4 regions of the Paenibacillus sp. J22R160 genome follow, and region 3 is predicted to be linked to each of the others. Evidence: riboswitches for the same ligand, from Rfam matches in the RefSeq annotation. Region 3 holds a riboswitch; each other region holds the start of a gene.

Region 1 (7,450 bases), on a different contig from region 3:
TAGGCTGTATAAACGAGCTTGCCTGCATAAAAGAGATTCGTAATGACGATTTCAGCAGGAAACTTCGCATGATTGGATCGGTAAGCCATGATTTCAAATCGTTTACCAATAATGGAGCCAACCTTTTGCGTTAGCTGCTTATACAAATCTGCCGCATCCTGCCCATCTTGATCGAATAGAAACAGGAGATCGAATATGGTTAAGTGAAGCGCCTCTTTGCGTGTGTATCCAAAAATCCCTTCTGCGGCCTGGTTGAATTCAATGATTCGCCCCTGCGCTTTAAACATCAGGATTCCATCAATAGCTGACTCTAAGATGGAAGCTTTGAGCGCAATTTGTTCAGCTAACCGTCTATCGGATGACAGAGAGCTAATAAAGCTAAATGCGAAAATCAGAATCGCTCCGAACGCTACATCCATGGCGACCACGAAAAAGTCCATGCTTACGCCATTCTCACTTGCATGATGAGAGGCATCCTGCATGGTCATAACTGCGGCTGCCATACCCATATAGTGCATGCCTGTGATAGCTATCCCCATGATGAAACCGCTGATGGCAATTTTTTGACTCCGGTTAAAAAATAGATACAGAGCAGTTATTGAGGCCAAGATAGCAATAATAATGGATAAAATGAACGGTACAGGCTGATAACGAATCGTTATATGCTGCAGGGCAGACATCCCGATATAATGCATGCCGCTAATGGCAAATCCCATCGTTGTTCCGCCAATGATGAGCTTGGTTCGGGTGAAGTTCCCTTGGAACGTAACGAAAAGCCCTACCAGCGCCCCACTGACCGCTACGACAATAGAGATACTGACCATAGAGATGTCGTAGGTGACTCCTTCCGGCAATTCATAAGCCAGCATGGCGATAAAATGCATGGACCATATTCCTACCCCCATGACGATGGCACTGCAAATCATCCAGCTCTTCTGATACCAGCCCTCCGAAGATGACACTTTGCGCGCCAAATTAAGCGCTGTAAAAGAGGCCAGCAAGGCGATGGTGAATGATAGGAGAACTAGGACGAAATTATAACTTTCCGTTATCGGGTGATGCATATGTGATCCTCATTTCTTCGTTGCTGTAGGGAAATTACTGTAGAGAAAATGTATGTTTCGTCTTCATCATGATCTCATTCAGTGTATGGCTATGTTCTTCCAATCTGTCGGCTAATTCCGACGCTTTGTTGATCAGGATATCCTGTTTGTCCGTTCGTTTACTGACTGATTTCACATTGTCGGTTAATTGGCTGGATAATACGGAAATTTCCTCCATGGAAGTGCTAAATTGCTGTGTGCTCGCTGACATCTGCTGCGACGTTCCCCTGATATCGCGCATTTGCGTAGCAACAGAATGGATCGATCCCAGGATGCGTCCAAATGCTTGTCCGGCAGACACAACGGCCTCATTTCCATGAGCAAAGGTACCAATGACTTGATCCATCGATTGAATGGAGGCTTCATTATTCACTTGAATATCTTCAATTAGCTCTGCAATTTGCTTAGCGGACTCGCTCGTTTGCTCGGCTAATTTGCGCACCTCTGTTGAAACAACCGTAAATCCTTTTCCGTGTTCGCCTGCGCGCGCTGCTTCGATAGCTGCGTTAAGGGCTAGCAAGTTCGTGCGCGAAGCGACATCTGTTATCAAATTAACAATTTGATTGATCTCTTGCGAGCGTTCTCCAAGCACTTTCACTTTCTCGGCGGTTGAATGAATCGCATGATGCATGGACTGCATCTGCTGCACGGCCAGCTGAATGGATTCATTCCCCTTTTCAGCCTCATAGGCTGCTTGACTGGATATCTCAGACGCACTGGCCGAGTTTTCTGCAATGTGGCAAATATCGGTGAGCATTTCGCTTATCGCTTTCCTGCTAACTTCTACGCCGTTTTCTTGATCACTAGCAGCCTGCTCTACCTGGTGCATCGTTTGAACGACCTCCATGGTCAAGCGATTAAGCTCATTTGACTGAGCGCTCAGACCGCTAGAGTTCAGTCGAACTTCCTGAGAAGTATGTGCAAGACTCTCGATAATGGACCTGACGGTCTGCTGCAGCTTATGATATTGTTCCTTTTCGAAACGCTCCGTTGCTTGGCGATTGGAGATGATTTGATACATGACCGCGCCAATGAAGAGGATGACGAAAATCAGGTGAATCGCCACCATTGTAAACGCATACACATTTGAACCGTAGACCAATTCGGGAAAAAAGAAGAACCCAAGCAGATGCTGGGCGGCAAAAAGAACCGTACTGCACAGCAGCAAGGCAATATTGTTATAGTACATAAGGATGGCTAACACCATGAAAATGGAAAAGTGATACTCCACCATTCCGTTGCCTCCAGCAATAATCGACATGGAGCATAACGTTAATGACAACGTATGAACAAGCGGGATCCAAGCATGTTCAGCTTGAAGACGAGAGAGCACAGCTCCGATGATAACAAGCACGATCGGTGTCCAGAAAAACATTTGATTTAAAAAACCGTGTGATAAAGCTGAATGCATGACTTCGTGTTCCATGAGCGAGTGATGAGCAAGGCGGTTAAGGGCATGGACCAACAAACTTAGGACGAGTGTCCCGATTACAATAAATTGCATAACACGGTTTTTCTCTTTCAAGCAAATTGCCTCCTTGGATGATGTTTTGACGAACAAAAAAAGACCACCCCGAATAAAGGATGATCTTGATCCTTCCCACTCGGTAACCTGTCAACCATATCATACAAAAATGTATGTGTTAGGCCATGGCTTTGCGTCTCATTGTTTCCAATGATTTGCCTTTGTCAATTAGTCAGTCATTCGTGCATGCAGTTTGTCTTAAATCTGTACTTATTATAGTGCGATAAATTTTAGTCTGTACATAGCAATAAATGTTGTATTATGTCGAAATGGATTAAAATATGATAAGGTTTACAAAATGTCAACGGACCGATGGATTCACTTATGACAAAACTTCATACTTTTGGAAAAAAAGAAGGTGCCCCAAGGAGCACCTTCTAGTCTTAAACCAGTTCCACATCAATCAACTTAAACTGTGTCACATCGACAATTCCACGGTTTGAAATCCGAATCTCAGGAATAACAGGCAGTGCTATCAATGAGAATGTCATAAACGGTGCGTTCAACGGGCAGCCAATTTGCTTCCATGCTCCTTCGAGCTGAGCAACCTCTTCAACGACTTCAAGCAAAGTCTTATCGGACATAAGGCCTGCAATCGTTAACGGAACTTGAGCCAGCACGCGGCCATTCTCAACGACAATTGTGCCGCCTCCCAATTTGGCAAGTTCATTAGCGGCAAAAGCCATATCCTGTTCATCAATGCCCATAACTATTAAATTGTGGCTGTCATGCGCTACGGTTGACGCTACTGCGCCGGATTTCAGTTGAAAGCCGCTTGAGAAACCAAGTGAAATTTCACCGGTGCCGCGGTGCCGCTCAATACAAGCAAGACGAACAACATCCTGTTGGATATCCGGTTGAATAATTCCTTGCTCGACACTTAGCGTGGCTGTCATTTTCGCTGTTCTTGCACTATTTTCAATTACCTGTACGACATTGACACTTGTTCGCTCTTCTTTACCGCGGCTCTTAAGCTGAAAGTCCTCTGCTGTGAGCTCTCGCTTCACATTCATGGAGCTGCAAATATGCGCCGGATATATATAAGTAGGGAATTCCTCGACAAGCTTGCCTTGGTCAAAGATAACCTTTCCATCCGTAATGACAGTTACAGGCTCAACCTTTTGCAAATCATCGAGTAATAAAATGTCTGCGCATTTACCTGGCGTAAGGCTGCCTAGGTCTTTATCCAGGTTAAAGTAACGCGCCACATTGATGGTAACCATTTGAATCGCGGTGACAGGATCAACGCCCTCTTCAATCGCTCGGCGCACCACATGGTTGAGATGCCCTTTCTCCACCAGTGTTTGCGGACTAACGTCATCCGTGACGAGGGAGATGTTAGATGTGTTTACTTTATCTTCGGTCACCACCTTGATGACCTCTTTGACATCATGCCAAGCGGAGCCTTCGCGAATCATCAGATGCATGCCCATACGGACTTTATGCAGTCCTTGCTCGCGCGTAACCGTTTCGTGATCGGAGGTCACGCCAGACGCAATATAGGCTTGCAGCATACGGTCATCCTCACTCGGGAAATGGCCCGTTACTGCTTTGCCGCTGTTAATCGTCGCTTCGATTTCCCCGCACATTTTCGGATCTCCGTACACGACACCAGGAAAATTCATCACTTCACCAAGACCGATCACATTATCCCACTGCAGTCCCTCTTCAATATCTTTCACTTCCAAGCTTGCACCCGCATCTTCCAAATCTGTTGTCGCAGGTACGCAGGACGGGAAGGTCGTGAATACTTTGAGCGGCAGCTGCTGCCCCTCTTCATGCATCAGCCTAACCCCTTCTGCCCCAAACACATTGGCAATCTCGTGCGGGTCCATGAAAATCCCCGTTGTTCCTTTGGGTAGAGCCGCTTTGGCAAACTCTGTAACAGAAAGCATGGTACTTTCAACATGCATATGTCCGTCTAGGAACCCAGGAGCTATGTATCTCCCTGCAGCGTCGATAACAACCGTTTGATCACCAATCGTGTGGTCTGCATGCCCGACAAATGCCACTCGTCCCTCTGCTACTGCGACATCCATGTGCGCAATTAATTCCCCTGAATACACATTGACCAATATGCCATTTTTAATGACAAGGTCAGCAAAAGCATTACCCATGGCGACTTTTGCCAACTTTCCGCTCACTTCAACTAATTTGTTTCTTTTATATGGAGTCATGTTCGTATTCTCCCTTTATGAATTTCAATTACTATTATAGCCCATTTAGATGGCAACCCAAAGCTGAGAAAGTAGAAAAAGACTACTCCTGCATGGCCTGCAGAGCATAGTCTTTGGTGGAAATTATAGGCAAATTAAGCGCCATTGCTTGTATTTGTGTTAATTACTTGTTGTGTTTTTCTTTGCGTAATGCATCTGTTCAGTATGCTCGCAATGAGCTCAAGCTGCTCAATGCTGGCAACTTTTAAAAAATATCGCATAACTCTGCGAACTTGTAAGTTTTGATAGGTTGTTTTCACGGAACTCACCCTTCTCTTTTCAACTAGTTTGGTCCTATTGTACTAGAATGGTTGAGCTTTAGCTGTCAGAAGCTGTCGAAGTAATTCTAAAGAATAATTAAGCCTGAGGCAGGTTGGTGCTCAACTAGCTCAACTAGAGAGCGGTGCTCGCCTGTCAAAATTTGATTACATGGAAGATTCTACTGTTAATTTCTTCGTTTGGTTGCTTTTAAAATCGAATAACTGGAATTTCTGTTGTTAATTTCTTTACATTTGTCCTCATTCGCCTGTCTGGCGCCGAAATAGATGGAGTTTTTCCAGTTAAATGCCTTGCTTCCCATCTCAGCTTACAATTAGCAGGAGAAACTCCCTTTAATCCGTTACTCAGAGGATACTGTTAATTCCTTAAACAAAAAAGAACCTCCTACTTTCACTTTAACAAGTGAATTTGGAGGTTCTTCTCTCTATACTTGGGATGCGGTCGGAGGGATTTGAACCCTCACGCCTTGTGAGCGCCACCCCCTCAAGATGGTGTGTCTGCCGTTCCACCACGACCGCATAAGAGGATATAAAAACTGACCCGTAGGGGACTCGAACCCCTGTTACCTCCGTGAAAGGGAGGTGTCTTAACCACTTGACCAACGGGCCGCGAATGTCGGTAAGCTTGTGCAGCCCATTTTGACGACAATTGTTATTATAAAGGATCAAATCTCAATTGACAAGTGCAAAATCTGGAACGCTTCCGGACAAATATGGTATGCTGAAACCAATTCAACCTAACCGAGGTGTTTGGTCTGTCATCCATGCTCATTTATGAATCTACACATGCAACCGTCCACGAGGAAGAGGTGCGCGTTCCAGCCTCCAATGAAGTCGTTTGGGTGCGAATGGAGAACCCCTCGCCAGATGAAGTCAAACATGTTCTTGGCGATGTATTCAAGTGCCACCCGCTCCTTGTCGAGGATGCCATCAAGCTAAATCAACGACCGAAGATGGATACGTATAAAGATCATATCTTCCTGACCTTCTTTGCCGTATCCGAGGGGCTGGAGCCCCAGGAAATTGCGATTGTGATCGGCTCTAATTTTGTTATTACCGTGTACAAAGACAAGCTTCCTTTCATCGATCAGCTCTACTTCACATGCCAAGAAGTGCCTGAACGAATCAGCCATCCAGGCGCAATTTTGCATGCCATCCTAGATCGCTGTGTCGACGATTATACCGTCATCGTGGAACATCTGGACGATCGTCTGGACACGATGGAACAGTCCGTGTATCTAAATCCAGCGATTCGCATCGCACAGGATATTTTCCAGCTGAAAAGAACCATGCATCAGCTTCGTCGCGTCATTGTCGATGAACGAATTACCTTAGCGGCAATTGCGCACCACTCCTTCCCCTATACGCGTGAAGAAGATGATGTTTACTTCCTGGATATCATGGATCATATCTCGCGCGTCGTAGATTCGTTAGATATTTTTCGTGAATCGCTGACTGGGCTGCTCGAGCTTCAAATGAGCATGAAATCAGATCGCATGAACGAAATTATGAAAACTTTAACGGTTTTCAGTTCGATTTTTCTGCCGCTCACCTTCATTGTCGGTGTCTACGGCATGAATTTCAAAATCATTCCTGAGCTAAACTGGGACTATGGCTACCTGTATGTCTGGATTCTGATGATTGGCATCGGCTTCTTGATGTGGTACTTTTTCAAACGCAAACATTGGTTCTAACTATTAGGAAAAACGAAAGGAATCTTTAGCAACCGACCAAGTATGCCTCCTAGACTACTAAGCGGAACTACAGGACGCTATTTATGAGAAAAGCGATGGTTGGGATGCTGAAGAGGAACTACAGGATCTTATTTCAGCAAAATTGGTGCCTTTTCCCCCTAAAAAGTCGAAATAGCGTCCCACAGTTCCCTCTCACATGCAATAATGGCTAATTTCGCTGAAATAGAGCCCTCGTGTTCCCTTATCCGCGAAGCGAGGCACATAACTGGATAAGCCCTATCATTTTCTTCAAAAAAATAAGCCCAGACGGCGTAATCGCCATCTGAGCTTATTTCCAAAATCCATACGGAGAGAGAGGGATTCGAACCCTCGCACCGCTTACGCAGTCTAACCCCTTAGCAGAGGGTCCCCTTATAGCCACTTGGGTATCTCTCCAAAGATATGGCTCCCCGAACAGGACTCGAACCTGTGACAACTCGATTAACAGTCGAGTGCTCTACCAACTGAGCTATCAGGGAATGAATAAGTTTAATTTTATTATGAAGGCGCAGGTAAGTCAAGTGTATACGATTTCAATTTTCCCTTACACTTTCCACAGGCGTACTTGCGGACATCTACTTTTCGCTTTCGGAAA
Region 2 (7,450 bases), on a different contig from region 3:
CCAGGTGCGATTGATATTTCTGGCATATTATTGGTTCGTATAACTTCCTTTACCCGCTCAAGCACGGGATCATCCGCATATAAGCCTTCCATATAGCTTTCAGCTGTTATGGTTTCCATGTCATTCCTCCTAAGAGTTTGCCTGTTTCGTTTGTAAGTATATCTTATTTGTCCTATACTTGTTAATTGTATGAGTTTTATGAACGAAGCACAACCCGGATGGAAGGAATCTAAACATGCCACAATCTATCGAACTAATTGCAACTTGCCCAATGGGACTTGAAGCTATCGTTGCCCGCGAAATCCGTGACCTCGGCTATACCGAGGTTACCGTTGAGAACGGCCGCGTGCGCTTTATGGGAGACGAGCTTGCTATCTGCCGAGCCAATCTATGGTTACGTACAGCGGACCGAATTCTGGTGCTTATGGGCCAGTTTAAAGCCCTTACCTTTGATGAGCTTTTTGAAGGCACAAAGGCGCTCGCTTGGCCCGACTGGATTCCGAACGATGCCGAATTCCCTGTGCAAGGGCGTTCCCATAAGTCACAGCTTTCCAGTGTCCCCGCCTGCCAAGGCATCGTAAAAAAAGCTGTCGTCGAAAAGCTAAAACTTCAATACGGCACCGAATGGTTCCCCGAGAACGGGGCGCGGTACGTCATTGAGGTAGCGCTTCTGAACGATATCGCGACACTAACGATCGACACCACAGGCCCAAGCTTGCACAAGCGCGGGTATCGCAAGCTCGTGACCGAAGCGCCGCTGAAGGAGACCATGGCAGCAGCCATGATCCTGCTCAGCCGCTGGACCGTCGATCGGCCGCTCTACGACCCGTTCTGCGGGTCGGGAACGATCCCGATCGAGGCTGCCATGATCGGCTGGAATATTGCGCCAGGCTTGCGGCGCAGCTTCCCTAGCGAGGCATGGGGCAATGTGCCGCGCAAGCTCTGGGACAAGGCACGCGACGAAGCCTTCGACGCGGTCCGCGATAAGGTGCCGCTTCACATTATCGGCAGTGACATTGACCCGTCTGCCATCGAAGTGGCAGAAGCCGCCGCGAAGTCGGCTGGGCTGACGAAGCAGTTCCAGCTTCGCGTGGAACCGGTGGCCAAAGCCCGCCCGCGCGGCGACTATGGCTGCTTGATCACCAACCCGCCTTATGGCGAGCGGCTTGGTGAGGCCAAGGATGTCGAGATCGCGCTGCGCGAGCTCGGTGCTCTTACAGCTCCAATGCCTTCTTGGAGCATGTTCATTCTCAGCCCGAGCACACAGCTCGAGCATTATATGAACCGCCGCGCTGATAAGAAGCGGAAGTTGTTTAACGGACGGATTGAGTGTAATCTGTATCAGTATCTTGGGCCGTTTCCTCCGCGTAGGTAGGGCGTATAGCACGGAATGAGCAATCGGCCGCTGAGACTTTACGTCTTAGCGGCCAATTTTTTTGATCTTTACGTGGGTAACCCATTAACCCAAGAATATTTCTAGACCGATAAGTCTCGTGCCTGGCTAACGGGCACAGGAGGCCTTATTCGGCGAAATATCGCCGATTCTGAACTCTAACGGACACCCTCACTTTTTTATAAATAATGCATCGTTACTTCGCTTCTAACAAGAAATCTTGCATTAATTCCTGTCTGCCCAATACCTTTAGTAATGTAGTAAGCCCCAAATTGATGTTTATGTAATCCTTTATAAATCCCCATTCTAGGCAGCTTACCAGCGTTTTTGATATGAAAGAAAAATGGAATATTGAATTGTTTACCATGAAGATGTCCAGCCATTAAATAGTCAAAATCTTTATTTAAGTGTAGAACTACGTTAGGATCGTGGGTAATAATCAGTTTTGTTTTACGTTCATCAACAGCTTGAAACGCAGCTTCAATGTCACTTTTACCTGAATCGAAATCATCGATTCCTATTAATTCAAATCGTTCTAAGTGTAACGACTCGTTTCTTAACAAATGAAACCCATATTTTCTTAGAAGCTTGACAATATCTTTTACATTCTTCTGCTGATAATCATGGTTTCCAAGAACACAATATACGGGCACGTTGGAAATAGTCATAGCTCTTAGGTACTCTTCTAGTCTAGGAAGCCTTTTTCGGTATTTGGTAAAATCACCCGTAATAAATATATAGTCCGGTTTTTCATCATTAATAATAGCGGCTATTCTGGAAGGACTAATTCTTAATCTTTCAACATGCATATCACTTATTTGTAGAATTCTCACATTTAGATTAAGTGGGTATTTAATCCGCTCAATTTTCAGCCATTGTGTCGGTAAAATAAAGATTATGTAGCAAGCAAACACCACTAAGAATAAGTAAAGGCAGTTCAATAAATTTCCTTCCAAGCTCATCCTCCTCAGCAAAAGCGTATCAAATAATAATTACATATATTTTAATTTTTATTATAGTGTTAATACATTAATGCCACATGAGTATAAGAGTTCAATTATGATTCCTTATTTTGGGAGGAGTCCCCTATTTACCGCCGATATCCAATAAAAAAATCCCTATCGCTACTCCGACTTGTGGTCAGCTGAGCGTTAGAGGGATTTATTTTTTCATCAAAAGCCAAATCACTATGGCCCAGAGTGGAATAGACAGTAGGATACTCCATAAGCACCCTATAGCGAAACCTAATTTCGCTTTTTGTTCATTTTTTGATAAATCATCGTTCGGCATGTTCCACCAACTCTAGCGGGAGTCCATCGGGGTCTGCAAAAAACGTATACCGATCGCCTGTTATGGGATCAATTCGTATCGGTTCAACGGCAATTCCCTTGCTTTCTAGTTCTTTGACGGTTTCGTCCATATTCCCAACAACAAAAGCCAAGTGCCGAAGTCCTCGCGCCTCTGGCCTATTCACTCTTAATGGTGGATTAGGAAACGAAAACAATTCGATCTGCTGCTCTGTTTCTCCTATGCGCAAATCCAGCTTATAGGAATCACGTTCTGCCCGGTACGACTCATTGACGATCGTCATTCCTAGTAGTTCAACATAGAAATGCTTCGACCGTTCGTAATTCGAGCTAATAATAGCCACATGATGAATGCGATCGATTTTCACTAACACGCCCCCCCCCGGCTCCGTAAATAAACCGCATTCCGGGAACTCCCCATCCTGCGGTTCGTTTATTATTTTATCCGTCTGCTCTCATCGTTTCAACAATTTTCTTCAAAATATTCTCAGCTTGCGCATATTCAACCTGACAAGTGCCTGCTGCGTGGTGACCTCCTCCGCCATTTTGGAGCATCAAAGTCCCGATGTTCGTTTGGGAGGAGCGATTCACGATGCTGTGCCCGCAAGCAAATACGCAATTTTGTTTATTGCGCCCGTCCACGATCCATATGGATACATTCTGCTCTGGAAAAAGCGCGTAAACCATGAATCGGTTGCCGGGATAGATCGTTTCAACGTCCCGAAGATCCGTTATGATCACATTTCCTTCTGTACAGGTATGCTTAATAAGCATTTCACGGTACTGAGCATCTAGTTCATAATACCGTTCCACCCGTTCCTTCACGTCCGGAAGCTCCATAATTTGATCAACCGTCATCACGTCGCAATGATCCACAAGCTCTTCCATAAGCTGATAATTGCTAATTCGATAGTCCCGGTAACGTCCTAAACCCGTCCGAGCATCCATGATGAATGACAACAAATCCCAACCGGATGGGTTCAAAATATCATCTTTACTAAATTGTGCTGCATCCGCTTTATCTACGCCTTGCATAATATCGTCAATATCACCGAAGGTTTCTTGCCCTCCATAATAATCATAAACGACGCGTGCTGCACTTGGTGCAATGCGGGTTTCCCCTTTGAATGCCACCTTTTCGCCCATCCGCTCAAGTTCGCTGGAGTGGTGATCAAACCATAATCCGCAGCCTGCAACATAAGGCACATTGGCCAAAATATCGTTCTCGGTAACCTCGATCAAACCATCCTGCATATCTTTGGGATGAACGAATTTCATTTCATCAACCATGTTTAACTTTCTGAAAAGCATTGCGCATACTAAACCGTCAAAATCCGAACGCGTAATTAATCTCATAACGCAAAGCCCCCTACTGAATAGTACTTAAGAACTATGTATGATTATGTGTTCCATTATATCAGCACCTGTCGATTTGTGACAATCATTTTGTCGTCAGGGCTTTTCGGATGTAAAAAAAAGAACAGTTCGCCTATACTGGCTGAACCGTTCTTAATTTGGACGTCAAAATTTGATAGAGTCTAGTCATAAAAGCCTCAATTTGAGGCATCGGAGGCATTTTCACGGAAAGCTTAACTTCACCTTTCCAGTAGAAAATCAAAATGCTGTTGCTTCTCCCCTGAAACATCTCAACATCCCAACATGCTTCATTAAGTGCGTATTCTTCTAAATTAATCAATAGCTTTGGTCCATCCGAGGATGGCACCAAACGGGCAACATGATTGCCGCAAAGTGATGTTACTTTTTGCTCTTCATGTAATTCAGACTGCATGCTGCTTGGTCCTCCTTTTATCCATTGTTTATGAAAGTTATGACAGAGAAAAACCCCACCATAGTGTACCGATCGGAGGGGCTCTAAGTTGAATACCCAATCGCTCGGCAGCTGGCTGGCAACAAGTCCTTTTCAGGAACAAGGTAGCCCCTATAGCTTTGCGTCACTGACTTTCGTCAGTTTTGCCATTGTCGAGATGTGTTGTGAAGTCTTTTGCAAGAAATAACTACACTCTCAAGAATAAGGGAAGTTGTTTTGAAATCGTATAGTTCTCAAGAACTATTTTTGCAAGATCTATCAAAAAATTTCTTTTTTCGACCTGTTTTTCAAAAGCATTTGTAGATTATTGGCGCCTTTCCAGTAAAAGAGTGAGCCCGCAAGTGTCACAAAGGCGATGATGAGATAAAGCGTAGTACCCCCATACGTCACAAGCAAAAAGCCTCCAACCCATGGTCCCATAAAGTGACCTACGTTTGTTAAGGTTTGTGCACCGAAATAAGTACCTCGCATATGCTCAGGTGCCAGCTTATCAATCAGCATGCTCGCCGCGGGATAATTCAAAATTTCGCCTAGAGTAAAAATCGCCATTGAAGCAATCATTGGAATTAGCGAGTGCGAGAACGCAAAACCGATATCCCCTAACGCAAACATCAAATTGCCAAAAATAATGGCTGCAAGTGGTGTGTATTTATCAGAGATCCGTGTAAGAGGAATCTGCATTGCAATGACCACGATAGCATTGACACTCATAAGGACAGCAAACATTCTCACACCTTCAGTGAAATTCTGTTCCAAATATTGCGATAGTGTCACCATGACTTGCGAGTAGCCGATAGCCCCGATAATTCCGCCCAGAATATAGTAGCGAAACGTGACATCACGTTGGATGACCCGCAAAGCGGAGACAAACGTAACCGGTTGTTTCTTCTCCCCTTCTATTTGCTTAATGCCAAAAACGATGAGGAGAACATAAAGTGTAACCGCATAGAGAAAATATACGATTCCAGTCAGTAGAAACGGCAGTGAGCCATCCATCGTTGCAAAAAAGGCCCCTAATAAAGGTCCTACAGCAACACCGACATTAATCGCCATGTATCTCATTGAAAACACACTGAGTCGTTTGGCCGGCTCGGTCAAATCCGCCATCAACGCTTGAGAGACTGGTTCGTAGAAGGAGCGGCACAAGCCGTTAAGCATATTCAGCATCATGAACAAAATCGGCAGTTTCACAATACTAAAGCCTAGAAACACAACCCCCCATCCAAAAAGAGCAGCCAGCATGATGACGCGTCTGCCGAATCGGTCAGATAAGTTACCACCAATAAATCCTCCAACTGTTCCTGCTAAGGCGCCCATTCCAATAACGGCCCCGATCATTACCGCGCTCATCGACGTATGCTTAGCTAAGTAAATTGCTAGAAAAGGCAGACTCATGGAAGACGCAGCCCTGGCCATAACCGTTCCTAAAATTAACGTATGTACAATCGGATGATACGAACCAAGAAAACCGCGTAACCGATTCATCTGTCAGAACTCCTCTCGCTGTTAATTTACCATAGGTTAAGAAAATGAGATCAAGAACCCATTATACACGAAAAAAGGCTATTCGTGTCCTTAATTATAATTTTTTGTCGAATAAAAAGCAGGCTCCCCGTAATCGAACGGGAAGCCTGTTTTAAACACTTTTCGCGGCACTGAGTGCCCATAATTTTAAACTATCAAAAGGAAGAATGGTCAACTCATCAGGGAAGTTATAGGCTTCACTGCAAACCGCTAAATGATACGGCTTCTCGCTGTTCAGCGCATCCAACACAAAGGTTCTGCAAAAATAGCATTTATTCTCGTAAATGGTTACGGCTTCACTTGCAGTGAACTTATCAAATGATGCCTCCGTAAATGGATAACCAAGTCCGACGCCTATCAGTTTGGCGAAGCTTTCTTTCATCGCCCAGTGTTCACAAAGAAAGGCCTCACGATCTTGAATCGTACGATATTCCCTGCGTTCCGAAGGAGATAATATACATTCCTCCAAATTAACAAAACGCGGATCTTGCTTTTCAACATCAATCCCTACCTCACAAGAAGCAAGGACAATAGTGACCCACTCCCCGGAATGAGAAATATTAAAAGTAATATCTGGCCAGTCGCTTAGGGATGGCTTTCCTAATGGATTGTATATGACGCTAGGTCTTCTTTTTCCAATCCTACATAGTTCGTTACGCAGCACAAATTGGAGCAAAATGTCCCCTACGATCATTCTTTGCTGTTGATCTTTTTGCAGACATTTGTCAATCTTAGACCTTCTTACCTGGTCTAGAAGTGAACCAAATAACTTCCAGATGTCAACTCCCGTGTGAGGGTAAATCCTCGTAGCAATAATCTTCATTTGCATACTGATCCTCATATTGTTTAATCATTTGACAAATGAACTTGGCATCCCGATGTACCCATCCTATTAATGCAGACCCTCGGGAGGACAGCCAAGGTAGACCTACAAAATACAACCCGGGAATTAACGTAACGCCCCGTTCATGAATGACCGTTTGTTTGTTATTTAAAATCTCGGGAATATGAAGCCAAGGATAATTGGACCGAAACCCGGTAGCCCATATGATCGTTCCCGCTTCAAGAGATGAGCCATCGGCAAATTTCAACTGTTTCTCGCTGCCATTTGTTGTCCTCGCTAATAAATTGACCCTTCCACTGCTTATTGCATTCCTAAGTTCAAAGCCATAGAGCGGATCTTTCTTTTTAATAAATCTTCGCCCGACCCATGACTCTGGACTTTTTCGCAATATCCCGACCTTCTCATACCACCAAAAAAGACTTCTTCCGAATAAACGATAGGGCAAATACTGGATGTCATGACCCAATGACAAATAAACATTTCTCTGCTGAGAGATCTCAAGCGCTATTTGCGCTCCGGAATTTCCCCCGCCGATTACGAGCACTTCTCCCTGT
Region 3 (7,450 bases):
CTGTTCAACAGGGCGTGTAGCTGAATCACTATATCCGCTTCCTGACTCGACTGTATTCGTAATGTTCACGTTATTCAGCACACGATCGATTGTTTTGGTTTGGTAAATGATTTTATAGGCCGAGGAGATTTGGTGATTAAATTGCAGTTTAAATCCTTTGCGGCCAGGGGCTGCCTCCGACGTTACCGTGTACTCAGAAGCCGGCAGTTCACTGCCCAGTGTTTCAGTCCCGCTCGAACTCAGAGTAACCGGATAGACATGAAGAGAGCCGGCGACTAGCTCTTGCGTATCATTAAATAAGTCCTTTAGGAAGGCAACCGGTTGAGCAATAGTCTTCTCTTTATAATTATATTTTATAGACCAACTAACGACTTGTGTAATGGGATTATAGCCATCCTGCGCTTTATCCAAATCTCTACCTTGCTGCACCTGAACCGTTGCAGTAGCGGAAACAGCGGCTTTATTGCTTCCTCCGAAAGTTGCTGTATTCACAAAAGTCTCTTTATTAGAATCCGTTATAGTCGTCGTATATTGAATGCGATAAGCCTTAGTAATGGGGCTATCCGTGAAACGAATAGCAAGATTTGCCGCCGTTATATCGACTGTATATTGGCTGGTATCCAGCAATGCTCCCTGTACCACAGTTCCATCTAGATGAACTCCTAGCTCATAAACGGCTACTGTAACAGGAACAGATAGTCCCGCTGGGATAGGATCCGTTACCACCGCATTCTGAACAGAATCCAGTGCTTTATTCACATCAACAGTCCAATTAATATCCTTGGAATTGAACCCCGTAGATACTCCTTTTTTATCTATTGTCGAGGTGACCGTCGGTCGAAAATGAAGAGTGAAAATCTGATCACCTGTATTAACCGGTATGGTAATATTGACAATCGTGCTTTCGGTTAGCTGGCTTTTATCTATTTGCGTTCTGAAGGTGAGCGTACCATGTACATTATCATGGCTTTCTATGTAGTCGTTAAAGGTGATCAATACTTGACGACTAGTGCGGTCAACATGAAACGTTCCTAACTGATCCTGCCCCATCACTAAGCCACCGCTGATATCATTAAAAAGCAAGAATTGCTGCGGCAGATAAAAGGTATACGTATAGCCGCTATGATACTGACCATTCGGCAGAGACCAGGTGTAATCCAGCTGTATCGTGGAGTTCGGTTCGTAAACATCACCGGTCACGACCTGTCCTGCACTGTTGTAAACAGCCATGGTCACACTGTCTATAATATTCTCGTTAATTGCATTCGCACGGGCCACTGTCCCAACGCCAAAGCCAATACCGTAAAGACTCTGCATAAGTATTAACAGCGTAATTAGCAGCGTACTCATCTTCTTCTTCAACATCATTATTCAAACCTCCATTCACAATTTAATTCTTGTAGAAATTATTGGTTCATTTCTTATGTAAAAGATACAAGTCGTATCATTATTAATACTATATGATACGACTTGTATTGTAAATCATTGGAATTCCTATTTGCTCACTTAGAAAGGCAAATAAAAAAAACCTGCACTCAGTTATGAGTACAGGTGTCTTTCCTATCTTAATATATTCTGGCTACTTGATAATTAGCACTGTTTTTTTCTAACTCTACGGCTTCACCAGCTTGTACATGCACAGCATCATACGTGGTATCAATTGTCACCCACTCATTACGTTCCTTCAAGAAAACTTGATTCCATGCATGATAGGTCTCAGGAGCTTGTACCTCATACCCCATAACCAGACGGGTTGGAATTCCCTCACTTCTTGCCATTGCTGCAAAAGTAGAAGAAAAGTCGTAGCAGATGCCTCCGGAGGCCTCGTAAACCGTATCCAGATCAGGTATATATTTGTCTGCAACGGTTTCGGCCTTCTTATAATCGTACTTAAATTGGGTCGTGATAAAACCGTAAATGGCCTTTAGTTTATCCATATCCGTTTCTTTACTGCCCACTAATTGCTTAGCCTTAACGACTGCTTTCGACTCCATATTCCAATCAATCAGTGGAATGGACTGCAGAAAAACGGCATTCTCGTCTTCCATCTTCAAATCTATTTGTTCTTGCGCAACTACTTTATATTTATTCGTCCCTATGGACTCGCCAATCACCACGTTATATGCGCCATTGCCAAGCTGCAAAGGATACTGATCGCCCTCTGCAAAGGTGTAGTCATATCTGGCATTCCCACTTATGATTCGGACGAGAACTTTGGTACTCTTCGCTCTTTCATAGTTAACCGAGATAATCCCCTTATTCAGTGCAACTTTGTCAATAATGGGCGTTGGGGAAGCTGCCAATATCCCTTGAGGGGCAAGACTGCCTAGTATAGTTGCAAGAATTGCAAGTCTGACTGGTTTCTTAAACACAATAAATCTCCCTTCGGTAACTGGCTGCCAACTTAGTTCTACTAAGGAAGGCCCTTTAGCTTTGCGTCTCTAGTTTTCGCTAGATTTGCCTTTATCGGAGAAAAGCACCGAATCCCTATACAGCAATCTTAACATAGGCTTGTATCTCTGAATAGACAAAATATTACATATTTTATTTCTCAGACGACACCAGGATCCCCTTAATCGCAATACGGTGAGTCGGATTCTCCATAGGATGGCAAGTAATTAGCGTAATCTCCCGATCCTTGCCATTACCTTTGAGCACCCAGACGTCTTCCGGGAGAACGTACTGCTTATCAACAACTTTATAGACATACTTTTTATTCCCGGTATCTACTTCGACTAAATCGCCTTCGGTGACTTCATCTAATCGATTGAAGTTTTTCCCGTAGGTCAAATTTCGATGGCCTGCAATCGCATAATTGCCAATTGCCCCTGCTTTTCCGGTATTGGCGATACTGGCAACGGAGACTTTTAAATTATTCACTGTAGCATCCGTTAGAATAGGCAGCTTGAGATCTATTTTATCGATAATGAGAACACCTTCCATGTTCTTCGGCAACGCCACAGGCTTCGGTGTTGCTGCGACGACTACAGGGGCCTGCTGGCTGCTTGTCGGCGCACCCTCAACCGTGGGACGAGGAGAAGCCATGACAGGCGCACCCTCAACCGCAGGACGAGGGGAAGCCACGACGGGCGCATCCTCTGGCAGTGATTCCTCGGGCTCAACAACAGCCTGATCCATCATTTGCAAATTCTCCTCCCATTGCTTCAAAATCTTCTGCTGCTGAAAGCTCTCATACCGGTCGTTAGCCATCGGATACAAGAAAATGATAATCCCAAGAATGATACATAACAGTGACAGCTTTTTTCTAATCACCAGAGGTACCTGCCTTTCTCGTGGATCTCATGCGCAAGCACGCACTACCAAATAATCCCACAAATAATATGCCTTATTTTATTCTATATTGCTGAAGGAATCCCTGCCCCACGGTCTGTGAAGGCTGTCCCTGCCCTCGCAGTCAAAGCAAAGAGAACATTGAAACATGTAATAGCTAGTCATGTCATCGTAGAAAAAAGCTTAAAAAGCCTGCTTAATCGCAGGCTTTCCATTACTAATCATGACTTATAAGACAGCAGCTATTATTTCGTCAGCTAACTAACTGACCGTTTTCGGACGCTCCATGCGCGTGATGCCCGGCCAGCGGAACGTCGCCCACTCCGGCTGCCGCTTCTCTACGCGAGCGACAACGACCGTCATATCATCTTGAATTTCGCCATGATGATGGCGGAAAATTCGTTCCAGTAAACAATCCGCGAACTCTTGCGGCAAGGTCGTATCGATTTCTTGGATCATGCGCTTCATCCACATCTCCTTATTCACCGCATGGCCTGGCGCATCATAGATCCCATCGGTCATCATGACGAGGATATCTCCCGACTGGAGAGGAATAGAAACCAGATCGACATCGATCTCGCTCAAAATCCCCACTGGCAGATTATTTGCCGAGATCGAAATCACTTCGTTCCCACGCTTAATAAAGCTCGGTATGGAGCCAATTTTCATGAACGTTGTATTTGCGTTATACATGTCAATCAAAGCCATATCCACCGTCGCATACATCTCATCGGAGGATCGGAGCATGAGCACGGAGTTCAGCGACTTGATCGCCAGCTTCTCATCCATACCAGACTGCAGCAGCTGCTGCAGGATGCTAAGGGCGGTCTGACTCTCGGCCCGCGCACGCTCGCCATTGCCCATGCCGTCGCTAAGCGCAACGGCATACTTGCCATTGCCCAGCTCCACCGTGGAGAAGCTGTCGCCCGAGAAGAGGTCGCCCCCTTTGGCTGCGCCGGCGACCCCGGTCTCTACCTCGAATTCCTTGGCAGAGCCGAATACGACCGTGCTGTAGCCTTCGCCCCGCTCATGCATGTCCTCGCGCATTACGGCGACATTCTCGCCGATGATTTCGCTCAACAGCGGCGCAATGATTTTCCGGCATTCATCGAAACCCTTCGTGTATTGATGAATAATCTCAATTTCAATATTTCCTTCATCCAAGGAAATAATGTCGATTGTATGAATAGATAAGCCCAGCTCCTCCAGGGCATTGCGGATTTGCTCTTCTTGAAGGAACAACTCCTGCCCTTCCCGTTTAATTTCCTTCGCTAAGTCCTCCATGACCTGCGAAACGCCAGACAGCTGATCAGCCACGAGATGACGGCTGTCCATAATTTGCTTTTTCCAGTGCAAATCATTCTTATACAAGCTATACTGCTGCTTCATCACATCTAGCACTTGATCGGTACGATTACACACCTTCTTCCACTCCGCTGGTATTTGTTTCTTCGTCATATTCTCCTTCGTCTCAATATTGGTCATCATATCGGTCATAAACGTATACGTTTGGTAAAACTTCTGATCCCAGCACTGGCTTTTTTTCCAGCAGGATTCACAAGTCTTCTGTGCGACGGCATTCATGAAATGCCCAACTTCCTCCTCCTTGCGGCTTACCGCGTCATCCGTCGTTAATTGCTTAAAGCTGCGCGACAGTTGCCGGAACACTTCCGAGAACTGTTCCACACGACTGGCGGTCACATCGCGGACCCGCTTCGCATAGTCCTGCTGCGATTTGAGATTCTCCTGCGTGCCCGGAACATATTTGGCAAGCGTGAGAATCAGACTCCGAGGTGTAAGGAGAAACAGCGTAACGGCTGCAAGCGATTCCCACGCGGAATTGATCATATCAGCACTCGAACCTATATAGAACGATAGAATCGAAGATCCTAACAGCATACCGAAGGCAACAGCGAGCCGATTCCCTTCCTTGAGAAGTCCGGCTAACATCCCGGAGAAGGCAAGCAAGCTCATTTGGTAGATGGCGTTGCTATTCGCAAGACTTAAGATCAGCCCTGTGATGACGCCAACTGAAGCTCCGAAAGGTGCTCCGCCTACCAGCGCAAATAACAGAATCAAGTATCGGGAGAGCACGTGCTCCACCGTGACAGGTCCCATTACCCAGCTCACCGTCCCTGTCATTACGGATGCTAGTAGAATAATTAAGCAAATGATTTCCTCGTGTTTCAAATGATAGTTTTTACGGGTAAGTGTGAATACAGGAATAGCTTGTATGAAAATTAATGTCAGCACTAGACTGAGCAGGGCCTCTACGGATATCATCATCAGTGAATACCAGCTTAAGTTCGAGACCACCAACTGTGCAAAAAGCTGAACCAAGAAGGTTGAGCTGAAAACGAGCAGCGGCGCCAATGTTAAATCTGAACGTTCAAATTTCTCAAACGCTTTTTGAATAAGTAGGAAGACGATAATCTCAGTTACGAGATATCCCGTATTCGAATTCAGGGACAATAAGCTCCCAGCAAATGCCGCAATACCTACCCAGTGTAAAATATCTCTCCTCGTAAAATAAATAACCGCGATAAAGGCTAAAGCAAACGGAGATAACTGTTCCAGGATCATCGCACGCCCAAGAAGGAAAGCCATAACGATGAGGAGAAACGTCCACTTCTTAGCTACAAAAGCTTGAACAAAACGATTTTCCACTGCAGCGCTGTGAGCACCCGTTTTGGCTCGTTGCCATATTCCTGACCATCCACCACTAATCGTCGCGCCTAGGCTTCTTCTTTGCATACGTTGAACACCATCCATTCTTCCCTTATTTGTTTCTCTAGTATAGAGACAATCTAGCAGAAAGTTTGTCAGAATGAGTTGATAGATTCAAAGAAATTTCCGACAAGCCGCGCCAGCCGTGTCATTAGCCTCCAGCCCTTACCGTGTCTCGCTTCGTTGCCATGTAAGCGTATCCAAAAGTCTGATCCTCCCGAACTTTGGCCACGCAGATGGGGGAGATACCCGTAACTCCATGTCGATTGGAATTGACCATACGATGAATTGTAATAATTGGAAATAAAAAACCACATCCGCCTAAGCGAAATGTGGTTCTGTTATACGCATCTATTAGTCTCTTCTTCCGCCTCGACCACCGCGTTTGGACTCGGTGTTCTTCTTCAGGGACGAAATCCGCTCTTCACTATCTTTAAGGAAACGAGATACTTTATCTTCGAACGAGAACGGTCTAGCTCCGCCTTGCTGCTTGTTAAAGCCGCCGCGACCGCCACCACCGCCGCCGCCACGATTGAAGCCACCGCCGCCTGGACGACCGCCGCCTTGGCCACCACTTGGAGGACCACTGCGTTCTCCGCCACTGCTTGGACGACCACCTTGGAAGCCGCCTGGACGATCTCCGCTCGGGCGTCCTTGATAGCTGCTGCCACCTGTACGTTCAGGACGAGCTGGTCTTTCCTCAACTGGCTTGTCAACCGTTTGCTTGATCGACAGTCCGATCTTGCCATCCTTGTCCACGTTAATCACTTTGACCAATACTTTGTCTTCCAGCTTTAAATGGTCATTAACGTCTTTCACATAATTGTCCGCGATCTCCGAAATGTGAACAAGACCGGTAACTCCTTCAGCAAGCTCGACGAATGCTCCAAAGTGAGTAATCCCCGTCACTCTACCCTCTAACTTGGTGCCAACTTCAATTGCCATAAAGTAAAATGTTCCTCCCTTAAAATGTTGAAAACACTGGCTACGCCGATTATAACCGATGCAGAAACCACGGTCAACACGGCATTCGCCCCTTCTACAGTCCTTTTATTGCTTCGAGACACTAAGTGGCGTCTCTCCCGTTTTGCTATAGTGAAAATCCCGGCGAATAATTTGATCCAAGTATTCGTCATTATGAAGCCTACCGATTTCCTTCTGGGTCTGCTCCTTGACCTTCTTCGCATCAACGAGCTGTTGCTCCATATTCGCTACGGCATTTCTCTTCTCGTGAAGCTTAGCGAACTGCCCCCAAATGTTAACAGCAGCCCAACTCATAAAACATAGGACAAAGATCATGAGAAAACGCAGTCTTCGCTTTGAGCCTACACTACTGCTGCGCTTGTTTGGTGCGGTTGCTTGAGCCTGCATGTATAGGAATTCCTCCTACTTTGAGAATAACCTGTGATACAACGTTACGATCTTACCCGTC
Region 4 (7,450 bases), on a different contig from region 3:
AACTGGTCCATTATCATATGTGAAGTTTGTCGATGCTGTTTGACCATTCAACAACGTTAAGACTAGAGGTACGACTCCTATTGTTGGGCTGGCCGGAACAATTACTTTCAAGCTCGTACCACTCATAAAGGTTGTTGTCGCATTCACACCATTGATCGTTACTTTCGCTCCAGTTTCAAAGTTCGTTCCTGTTACGTAAATAAGATCTCCACCCACTTTGTTCGCATGATTCGGGCTCAATACGGTAATGGTCGGTGTAGCAATTGTATACTCGTAGCCTTGCGTTACAGTGGCAGTACCTCCGTCCAAATTCATTACCGTTACATCAACTTTCCCTGCAGCAGCAGCAGCCGGCACAATAGCTGATATTCTCGTTGAACTCAGATAAGTGCTGCTTGCAACAATCGAACCAAATGTCACTGTTGCACCAGACATGAAATTCGTTCCATTAATATATACAAGATCCCCGCCTGCTGTTTTCCCAGTATTAGGAGAAATTGTCGTAATAGTTATTTGTTTAATAACTGGTGCTGTGTATGTGTATCCTTGGCCGAGAACAGCTTCTTTCGTATCGGTGATAACTTTCACATCTACTGATCCCAGACCATCTCCTGCTGGTACGATCACTTTCAAACTAGTTTTACTCATATAAGTCGTTGCAGCAGGTTTACCGCCAATCGTAACCTGTGTTACACCATTCACAAAATTTGTTCCACTTACATAGACCAAATCACCACCTGCAATGAGCCCGGAATTTGGTGTAATTGAGGATATTGTAGGCGTCGGATACTGAACAGCAGTATAGGTATAGGCTCCAGGTAGAGTAAACAAGGCATTGTTCAAATCAGAAACAGCCACATCGACCGTACCTACGGCATCACCTACTGGAACAATAATTGATAATTTGGTTGTTGACATAAACGTAGTGGAAGCTTGTTTACCACCAACAAATACGGTCATGCCAGATTTGAAGTTTTTCCCAACAATATAGACTAGGTCACCGCCCGTAATAAGACCGGTATTCGGTGTAACTGTCGTAATTTCAGGATCTGTCTTTGGAGGTGCATTATACGTAAATCCTCCCGGAACAACAACATTTGTTTCATCTGGATTTATAAAGGTAATATCAACTGGGCCAGGCGTTGTTGCTATCGGAGAAGTGACTTTAATATAAGATGGATTAACATAGACTACCGATGCAGGAAGATCACCAAACTGTGCAGTGATTCCTTTTATAAAATAGTTACCTGATACGAACACCAGCGTACCGCCATCAATAGGCCCGTTATTCGGCTCTATGGTTGTAACAATCGGGTCAGCTTTGTATTGGTAGGGCGCCGACGCTTGTTGACCATCCGGATTAGATAAGGTAACATTGACAACACCTTGGGCTCCGGCAGGAGCAGTTACTGTCAATTTAGTGTCACTTACATACGCTACATTATTCCCCGGCATCGTTCCGAAAAGGACGGTCGCCCCGCTAACAAAGTGATTGCCATTAATGACCACCGTTTCTCCGCCATTTGGATGACCAATAGGCTTGTCCAACGACGTGATTTGCGGAGCCGGAAGTTTTACCTTCACGCTAACACTCGGAATGGACTTCAATCGGCTTGCACCTGCATAGTCCTTATAAGTAATAACTGAGCTCGCTGTTGAAACCGGGAAAGTACCTGTTTTTGTTTTGCTTACCGGACGAATTTTATAAGTGAACGAAAGAGTGCTATTTTTCAATTCATTAAAATCCCATGTTAGTGTATTGCCGGTAATGGTCGGTTGAGGGATGTTATTATCAGCAGACCCCGGTACAATTTCAAAATTTGGATCGACAATATCCGTCACTGTAACATCATAAGCGCTCGCCAAGCCAATTTCCTTGACAATGGCGGCATATATTTCAGCTAACCCTAACGATCCTAGTACGAAATGATGGTGGGCCGAAGTTGTGGACATTTCTTTTAGCAGTATGTTAGGTCCACTTGTATCTGGGTTATCATTCGATTTAAGCAATGCAATCGAATAGAAAATAATACCTGCATCCTTCGCATCCTGCGCCTTTTGTTTCGCATAGCCGTATGGGTCGTTCGACGGTTGAGTGGCGTCTCCATCCGTCATTATGACTATAACCGGCTGCGCTTCAGGACGATGATCCGCCAACAAGTTCTTAGCTGCCTCAATGGCATCGCCAGTCGCTGTAGCACCATTTGCTTGAATTCCATTTATGTAATTCTTAGCAACTTCTTTATCCGTTGTGAAGGGGATGTTACTGATCATATTTGTTGATGAAAAATCGACAACTGCCACCCTGTGCTTTGTCAAATCCATCAAATCAACGAACCCTTTAGCGGCATTCTTTGCATTCGTCATTTTATCTTCACCGTTATTGTTGCCCGGTGCCATACTTCCTGACTTGTCAATGATAAGTACGACATCGTTCGGCACAACTACATTGACTGGCGGGGTACCAGTGACATTCAACGTTACATCTGCCGTATCCTCTGTAGTCAACGTTGTAGGAGAAACAGTTTTGGTAACAGTAACATAATCATTGACTGCTGCTTCCGCTTCCGTAGTTCTCAGTATCAATCCACTAAAAATCATGCTTAGGGTCAACATTAAAACTAACCATTGCTTCATTCGTCTCATGATTATTCCTCCATAATATTTGAAATAATGTATACAAAAAAACAATAGCAAGTTGCTATTGTTTGTATGACCAAACAAATGGGCAACCTGGCGATCTGATCGTCTAAAATAAGCGATTAGACCCATGGCTTTGCGTCACTATATCACTATAGTTTTGCCAATCTATTCTCATTTTCTATACCTTTGGAACTAATTCCTATCTACTATTTTACTATATTTTCTTATTCATTTTATTGCAAGTATATTTCTTGTTTTTTTACAACATTTACCTTAATATTCGACAATATATTTCCATTACTGATTTTTATCAATGAAAAAGCCAACACTCTGCTGTTCTTCATAATGATATAGCTCTCGTGAGACTTTACCAGAGTTGATACGTTGTAGTTGTCCAACCAGAGATTGCTGAATCGTCTTAAATTTCTCCAAATTGTTTTGTTCCATTACTAAGCACGCGCTGAGGTATTGTCTCTCGATTTCAGTAAAAGAACGTCTCTCATCCAACAATATTTCTTCAATTTTTCGCCTCAGTTCAACCTGTTCATTCTGCAAAGAAAGAAGCAAACCTTCGTTTGCCTCATCATTTACATCTAATTGGGAGATTTGACATGTTGTTTCTCTCAGGTTTTCTAACAAGCACTCCATTGGAGTCGAATGTCTCATACCTATTTCACCTTCTCCGCATTTTTCAAGCTCTTCAACGCCTCGTTCCATGTATCACGTAATTCTGTAAACATCGTGACACAATACTGAGCAGATTCGGAATCAAGCTTGACATTAGCTTCGAACAGCTTGCTTTGAAGAAAAGTATATAAACTATTTAAATCGTGTGAGATTTCATATTCCATTTTTAGTGTGGATTGAAGTTCTTCAATAATGTTCTGTGCTTTTGAAAAATTTGTATGTTTCCCTGCAAAATCTTGTTTCTCCATACAAGCAATACCCTGTTTAATAAAGAGAATACAACCATTATAAAGCATCAAAGTTAATTCTCCTGGGGAGGACGTCTGAACACGGGTGTTTAAATACTGATTCTGTACTTGAAGCATAGGGCCTCTTCACCTCTTCTCGTCGATGATTGCACCCACTGACAGCTCCTGAAGTTTCTCCACCAGTTCGATAAACTTTTCGGACGGAACCTCACGAACGATTTCTTGGGTATCTTTATTTAAAACTTGTACGATTACCTCACCTGATGATTGGTGAATTTTATACTTAAACTCATGTGGAGTGCCTTGAAGTGCTTTGTTTGCCTTATCAATTGAATCAAGTAAAGCCTTCTCCCAAACTGTTAATATTTGTGACTTACTTTTGCCCTTGATTTCAATATATTCTCCGGTTGCTTTGATCGGTTCAGACACTTCCTTTGTTATAGCAGGTAATTGAACCTGGGGGAATTTGGACTGAATATCCATTGGGTTTCCTCCTTCTAAATTGCAAAACTTAGAATAATATTGCAGTATAGTTAACCCATTTGACTTTGTAGCCAGCTCATCTGGGAATTTCCTTTTGCAATTGCAGTCTCCATGACACTAAACATTCTATAAAAATGGTCTTCTTTCTTGTTGAGCTTTTCTGTCATTGCTGAAATTTTCTGAGCGAGATCATAGTCCTTCTTGCCCAGAGAAGTAAAAGTGCTATTATACGCTCCATTTGCCGAACCAGCCTTTTTTGAAATCTCCGACATCGTATTTCCAGCATCCTCATAGATTCTCTGTGCGATACCACGATCTGTACCGGTACCGTGTGCCGTGAACAAATTAATAACAGCTTGGGGATCGGCATCAATAGCTGCTTTTAATTTAGTTGAATCCATGTACAATTTGCCGGCGGTTGAAGTGTCGTACTTGTTAAAAGCACCCGTTGTGACTCCAATATCAACAAGCGATTTATATGTCGACGTAATTCCAGTGACCTCAGTTGTCACGTCGGAACGGAAGTCCAAGTATGCTTTGGATACTATAGTGTCACCGCGAAGAGAACCTTTTTTTGCCTTTATTTCCCAATTTTTAATATCATCATCATTCATTGCCTTCTTTTGTTCACTTGTTAGTGGTTGATAGCTTCGCTCTACCGTCTCATCTAACTTGGTTTTCAAAGCAACGCTCGTGTCGTTATAAGTCGTAACAAAACTGCTTATTTTTGCGTAAATAGCATCTTTATCTGCCTGTGTGAAGACAGGCTTTCCACTACCATCCGTTCCCGATGCTGTCGGCCAGTTGTAGTTATACTGTATTTGCTTGCTCTGTTCACTTAATGGATAAATAGCCGTGTTTATTGCACGGTATGAATCCTGCAGCCATTCATTCTTTGTTTTCAGCTTATTAAGATTATCAATCGGCATATTCTCTGCTTGCATTAGCTTACTAACCATGCTGTCAATATCCATACCGGAGGACATACCCGTTATTCGCATAACCATCCTGTTCATCTCCTCATTAATTCATTGTTTACTATATTTATCGTACAAAGAAGTCTCATTTATTAGCTTTATATAAAAAAACTTGATCTACAAAAAAGAGGCCTTCGATTTGAAGGCCTCTTTTTTTCTTTGATTAACGAAGCAATTGCAGTACGCCTTGTGGTGCTTGGTTAGCTTGTGCCAACATCGCAGTGGAAGCTTGTTGCAGGATGTTGAATTTTGTGTATTTCATCATTTCAGCAGCCATGTCAGTGTCGCGAACACGGGATTCAGCAGCTTGCAGGTTTTCCGCATTTACACCAACGTTATTGTAGACGTGCTCAAGTTGATTTTGGTACGCACCAAGAGAGGAACGAGCAGTGTTAACCGCAGTGATTGCTGTATCAACTTGTCCACTTGCTGTAATAGCCGCAGCCGCTGTACCAACACCACTGGTAACACCTAGAGTAGCAGTTGTCACATCAATAGCTGACAAATCCATAACTACTTGGTCAGCAGCACCACCACCCGTTTGAATCGTAAAGGTTGCACTAGCCGAACCATCTAGAAGAGTAATTCCGTTGAACTTCGTGTTTGTAGCAATGGAGTCGATTGCTGTACTCAAGGATGTGTATTCAGCATCCATTGCAGCACGGTCGTTCGCGTTGTAAGTGTTATTTTGCGCTTGAGTAGCAAGTTCTTTCATGCGCGTCAGCATGTCAGAAACTTCGTTCATCGCACCCTCAGCCGTTTGTACAAGGGAAATACCGTCTTGAGCGTTACGCATCCCTTGGTTCATCCCTTTAATTTGCGAACGCATTTGTTCGGAAATCGAAAGACCTGCTGCATCGTCTGCCGCACGGTTGATGCGGTATCCGGAAGACAATTTTTCACTGGACTTGCCTTGTTGAGCGTTGTTAAACGTCAGGTTGCGGTGTGAGTTCATTGCGTTAAGATTGTGATTGATAATCATTTGTAATTCCTCCTTGAATTTGTATTCCACATCCATGTGGATTGTATAGGTCTTTGCCCTTACATATATTATTTCGGCTGAATCGATTAGAAAGTTTATAGCAATTTAGTTCTTTATCACTATTTTTTTTAATTTTTTGTCGTTTCAATATTTGTTATATACTTATTTACCTAAACATCCTCAAAATTCAGCATTTTTCTCATATTTTCGATATTTGGTAGCTCTGTAATCGCTTCTTTATTACTTTGCTGAATAGCCTCGAACACTTCCTTCCGATAAATTCTGGTATCGTTAGGGGCATTGATGCCTATTTTTACTTGATCACCCTCTATTGAAGTGATAAAAACTTCAATATTCTCGCCTATGAGAATAGACTGACCATTTTTTCTTGTAAGAATTAACATGTTACACCCTCAATTCCTTTCTCGTTGAATTTTGGAAATAAAGGTGTTTGGGTACTAAAGTCTCTCGAAGGTGCATGCACAATTTGGCTACCTGATAGATGGTTAATGTTAATTACAAGCGGAGCTACCAAGTTCATCGTTGATTTCTCAAATGGTGTCTTTAAAGTTATAATCCCTAGTGCAAGAACCTCTTCGTGTGTATTTATTTGCAGCCACGTCTTATCTTTCTCATCCAATTCAAAGCTGTAGTTCTGGAAAAAAGTAAATGGGTTAGCCACTACAAAACCGATACTTTTTTCTTCTATGCTCTTTAAATAAGCAAACGGTCCCTTTTCATCAATTGTCTCAAATTCAAATAAATCTGAATCCTTAAAACCAAGAATTGAACCTTTAAAGCTAATTGTTTTCCCATTTATATAATTAAACATTCTATATCCTCCTTTGAATAATTTAAGGCAATAGCATTAGCTATTGCCTTAAATTATTGCTGATAAACTACTTATACCAATCATAAGAGCCTACATTTATTTCAATTGAATTCTTTTGCTTTACATAAATGTTTATATTCCCCGGAGTAACGCTAATCTGTGGTTTCTGAGGCGTGTATTGAATTTCTGCTTTATGAGGCGTAATATTTATTTCCGGCTTTCTCATTTCATAATTTAGCTTCACATTGAGATTTGAAGCCTTACCTACATACTGCACAGGGATTAGTTCATTCATTTGGTTTGCGCCAATCTCGGCAAATGGGTTACTAGGATTTGTGATCATGGCCATTCGGTTGCCATCTTCAACAATCTTACCGATAGCTTGCAGTGCTACTGATTGCAGTTGGCTATAAATTTGATTCATCCATTCCAAGTGATCGCCTTTCCCTAGTGCGCTCCACGCTGCAGATGAGTCCACGCTTAAATTTCCCTTGCGACTAGTAATTTCCACAGATGCTGCCTCTTGCTTAACTTCTAATTGTCCGCGTGGGGATTCCATAGAAAGTTGGGCTTTCTGCGTTTCTATGCCAATCTCTGC

Evidence for each region. A riboswitch is a leader RNA that binds a small molecule or an ion and turns the genes downstream of it on or off. The one in region 3 is predicted to bind cyclic di-GMP.
Region 1: linked by a shared signal. The riboswitch ahead of AC58UW_RS23045 (methyl-accepting chemotaxis protein) and the one ahead of AC58UW_RS30575 (transglutaminase-like domain-containing protein) in region 3 are both predicted to bind cyclic di-GMP.
Region 2: linked by a shared signal. The riboswitch ahead of AC58UW_RS03205 (hypothetical protein) and the one ahead of AC58UW_RS30575 (transglutaminase-like domain-containing protein) in region 3 are both predicted to bind cyclic di-GMP.
Region 4: linked by a shared signal. The riboswitch ahead of AC58UW_RS21925 (choice-of-anchor Z repeating domain-containing protein) and the one ahead of AC58UW_RS30575 (transglutaminase-like domain-containing protein) in region 3 are both predicted to bind cyclic di-GMP.

The regions. Positions count from the first base shown of each region.
Region 1 covers NZ_JCAUAU010000014.1:8,437-15,886, reverse strand. The annotation lists gene AC58UW_RS23050 (putative bifunctional diguanylate cyclase/phosphodiesterase) at 1-1,064, opposite strand, end outside; gene AC58UW_RS23045 (methyl-accepting chemotaxis protein) at 1,099-2,628, opposite strand; cyclic di-GMP riboswitch class I at 2,707-2,798, opposite strand; gene ade (adenine deaminase) at 3,012-4,805, opposite strand; tRNA gene AC58UW_RS23035 (tRNA-Leu) at 5,560-5,641, opposite strand; tRNA gene AC58UW_RS23030 (tRNA-Glu) at 5,660-5,731, opposite strand; gene corA (magnesium/cobalt transporter CorA) at 5,887-6,816, shown strand; tRNA gene AC58UW_RS23020 (tRNA-Ser) at 7,163-7,251, opposite strand; tRNA gene AC58UW_RS23015 (tRNA-Asn) at 7,259-7,334, opposite strand; gene AC58UW_RS23010 (SprT family protein) at 7,354-7,450, opposite strand, start outside.
Region 2 covers NZ_JCAUAU010000001.1:746,560-754,009, forward strand. The annotation lists gene AC58UW_RS03180 (O-methyltransferase) at 1-119, opposite strand, end outside; gene AC58UW_RS03185 (THUMP domain-containing class I SAM-dependent RNA methyltransferase) at 236-1,375, shown strand; gene AC58UW_RS03190 (metallophosphoesterase) at 1,573-2,349, opposite strand; gene gloA2 (SMU1112c/YaeR family gloxylase I-like metalloprotein) at 2,670-3,068, opposite strand; gene AC58UW_RS03200 (exopolyphosphatase) at 3,142-4,056, opposite strand; gene AC58UW_RS03205 (hypothetical protein) at 4,190-4,489, opposite strand; cyclic di-GMP riboswitch class I at 4,593-4,686, opposite strand; gene AC58UW_RS03210 (MDR family MFS transporter) at 4,787-6,013, opposite strand; gene AC58UW_RS03215 (4'-phosphopantetheinyl transferase family protein) at 6,165-6,881, opposite strand; gene AC58UW_RS03220 (flavin-containing monooxygenase) at 6,832-7,450, opposite strand, start outside.
Region 3 covers NZ_JCAUAU010000028.1:24,083-31,532, forward strand. The annotation lists gene AC58UW_RS30570 (collagen binding domain-containing protein) at 1-1,368, opposite strand, end outside; gene AC58UW_RS30575 (transglutaminase-like domain-containing protein) at 1,566-2,372, opposite strand; cyclic di-GMP riboswitch class I at 2,385-2,472, opposite strand; gene AC58UW_RS30580 (class D sortase) at 2,545-3,273, opposite strand; gene spoIIE (stage II sporulation protein E) at 3,553-6,045, opposite strand; gene AC58UW_RS30590 (S1 domain-containing RNA-binding protein) at 6,373-6,963, opposite strand; gene AC58UW_RS30595 (FtsB family cell division protein) at 7,069-7,389, opposite strand; gene yabQ (spore cortex biosynthesis protein YabQ) at 7,405-7,450, opposite strand, start outside.
Region 4 covers NZ_JCAUAU010000012.1:109,368-116,817, reverse strand. The annotation lists gene AC58UW_RS21925 (choice-of-anchor Z repeating domain-containing protein) at 1-2,646, opposite strand, end outside; cyclic di-GMP riboswitch class I at 2,725-2,815, opposite strand; gene AC58UW_RS21920 (hypothetical protein) at 2,941-3,360, opposite strand; gene fliS (flagellar export chaperone FliS) at 3,312-3,695, opposite strand; gene AC58UW_RS21910 (flagellar protein FlaG) at 3,705-4,061, opposite strand; gene fliD (flagellar filament capping protein FliD) at 4,112-5,068, opposite strand; gene AC58UW_RS21900 (flagellin N-terminal helical domain-containing protein) at 5,202-6,020, opposite strand; gene csrA (carbon storage regulator CsrA) at 6,191-6,424, opposite strand; gene fliW (flagellar assembly protein FliW) at 6,418-6,852, opposite strand; gene AC58UW_RS21885 (DUF6470 family protein) at 6,920-7,450, opposite strand, start outside.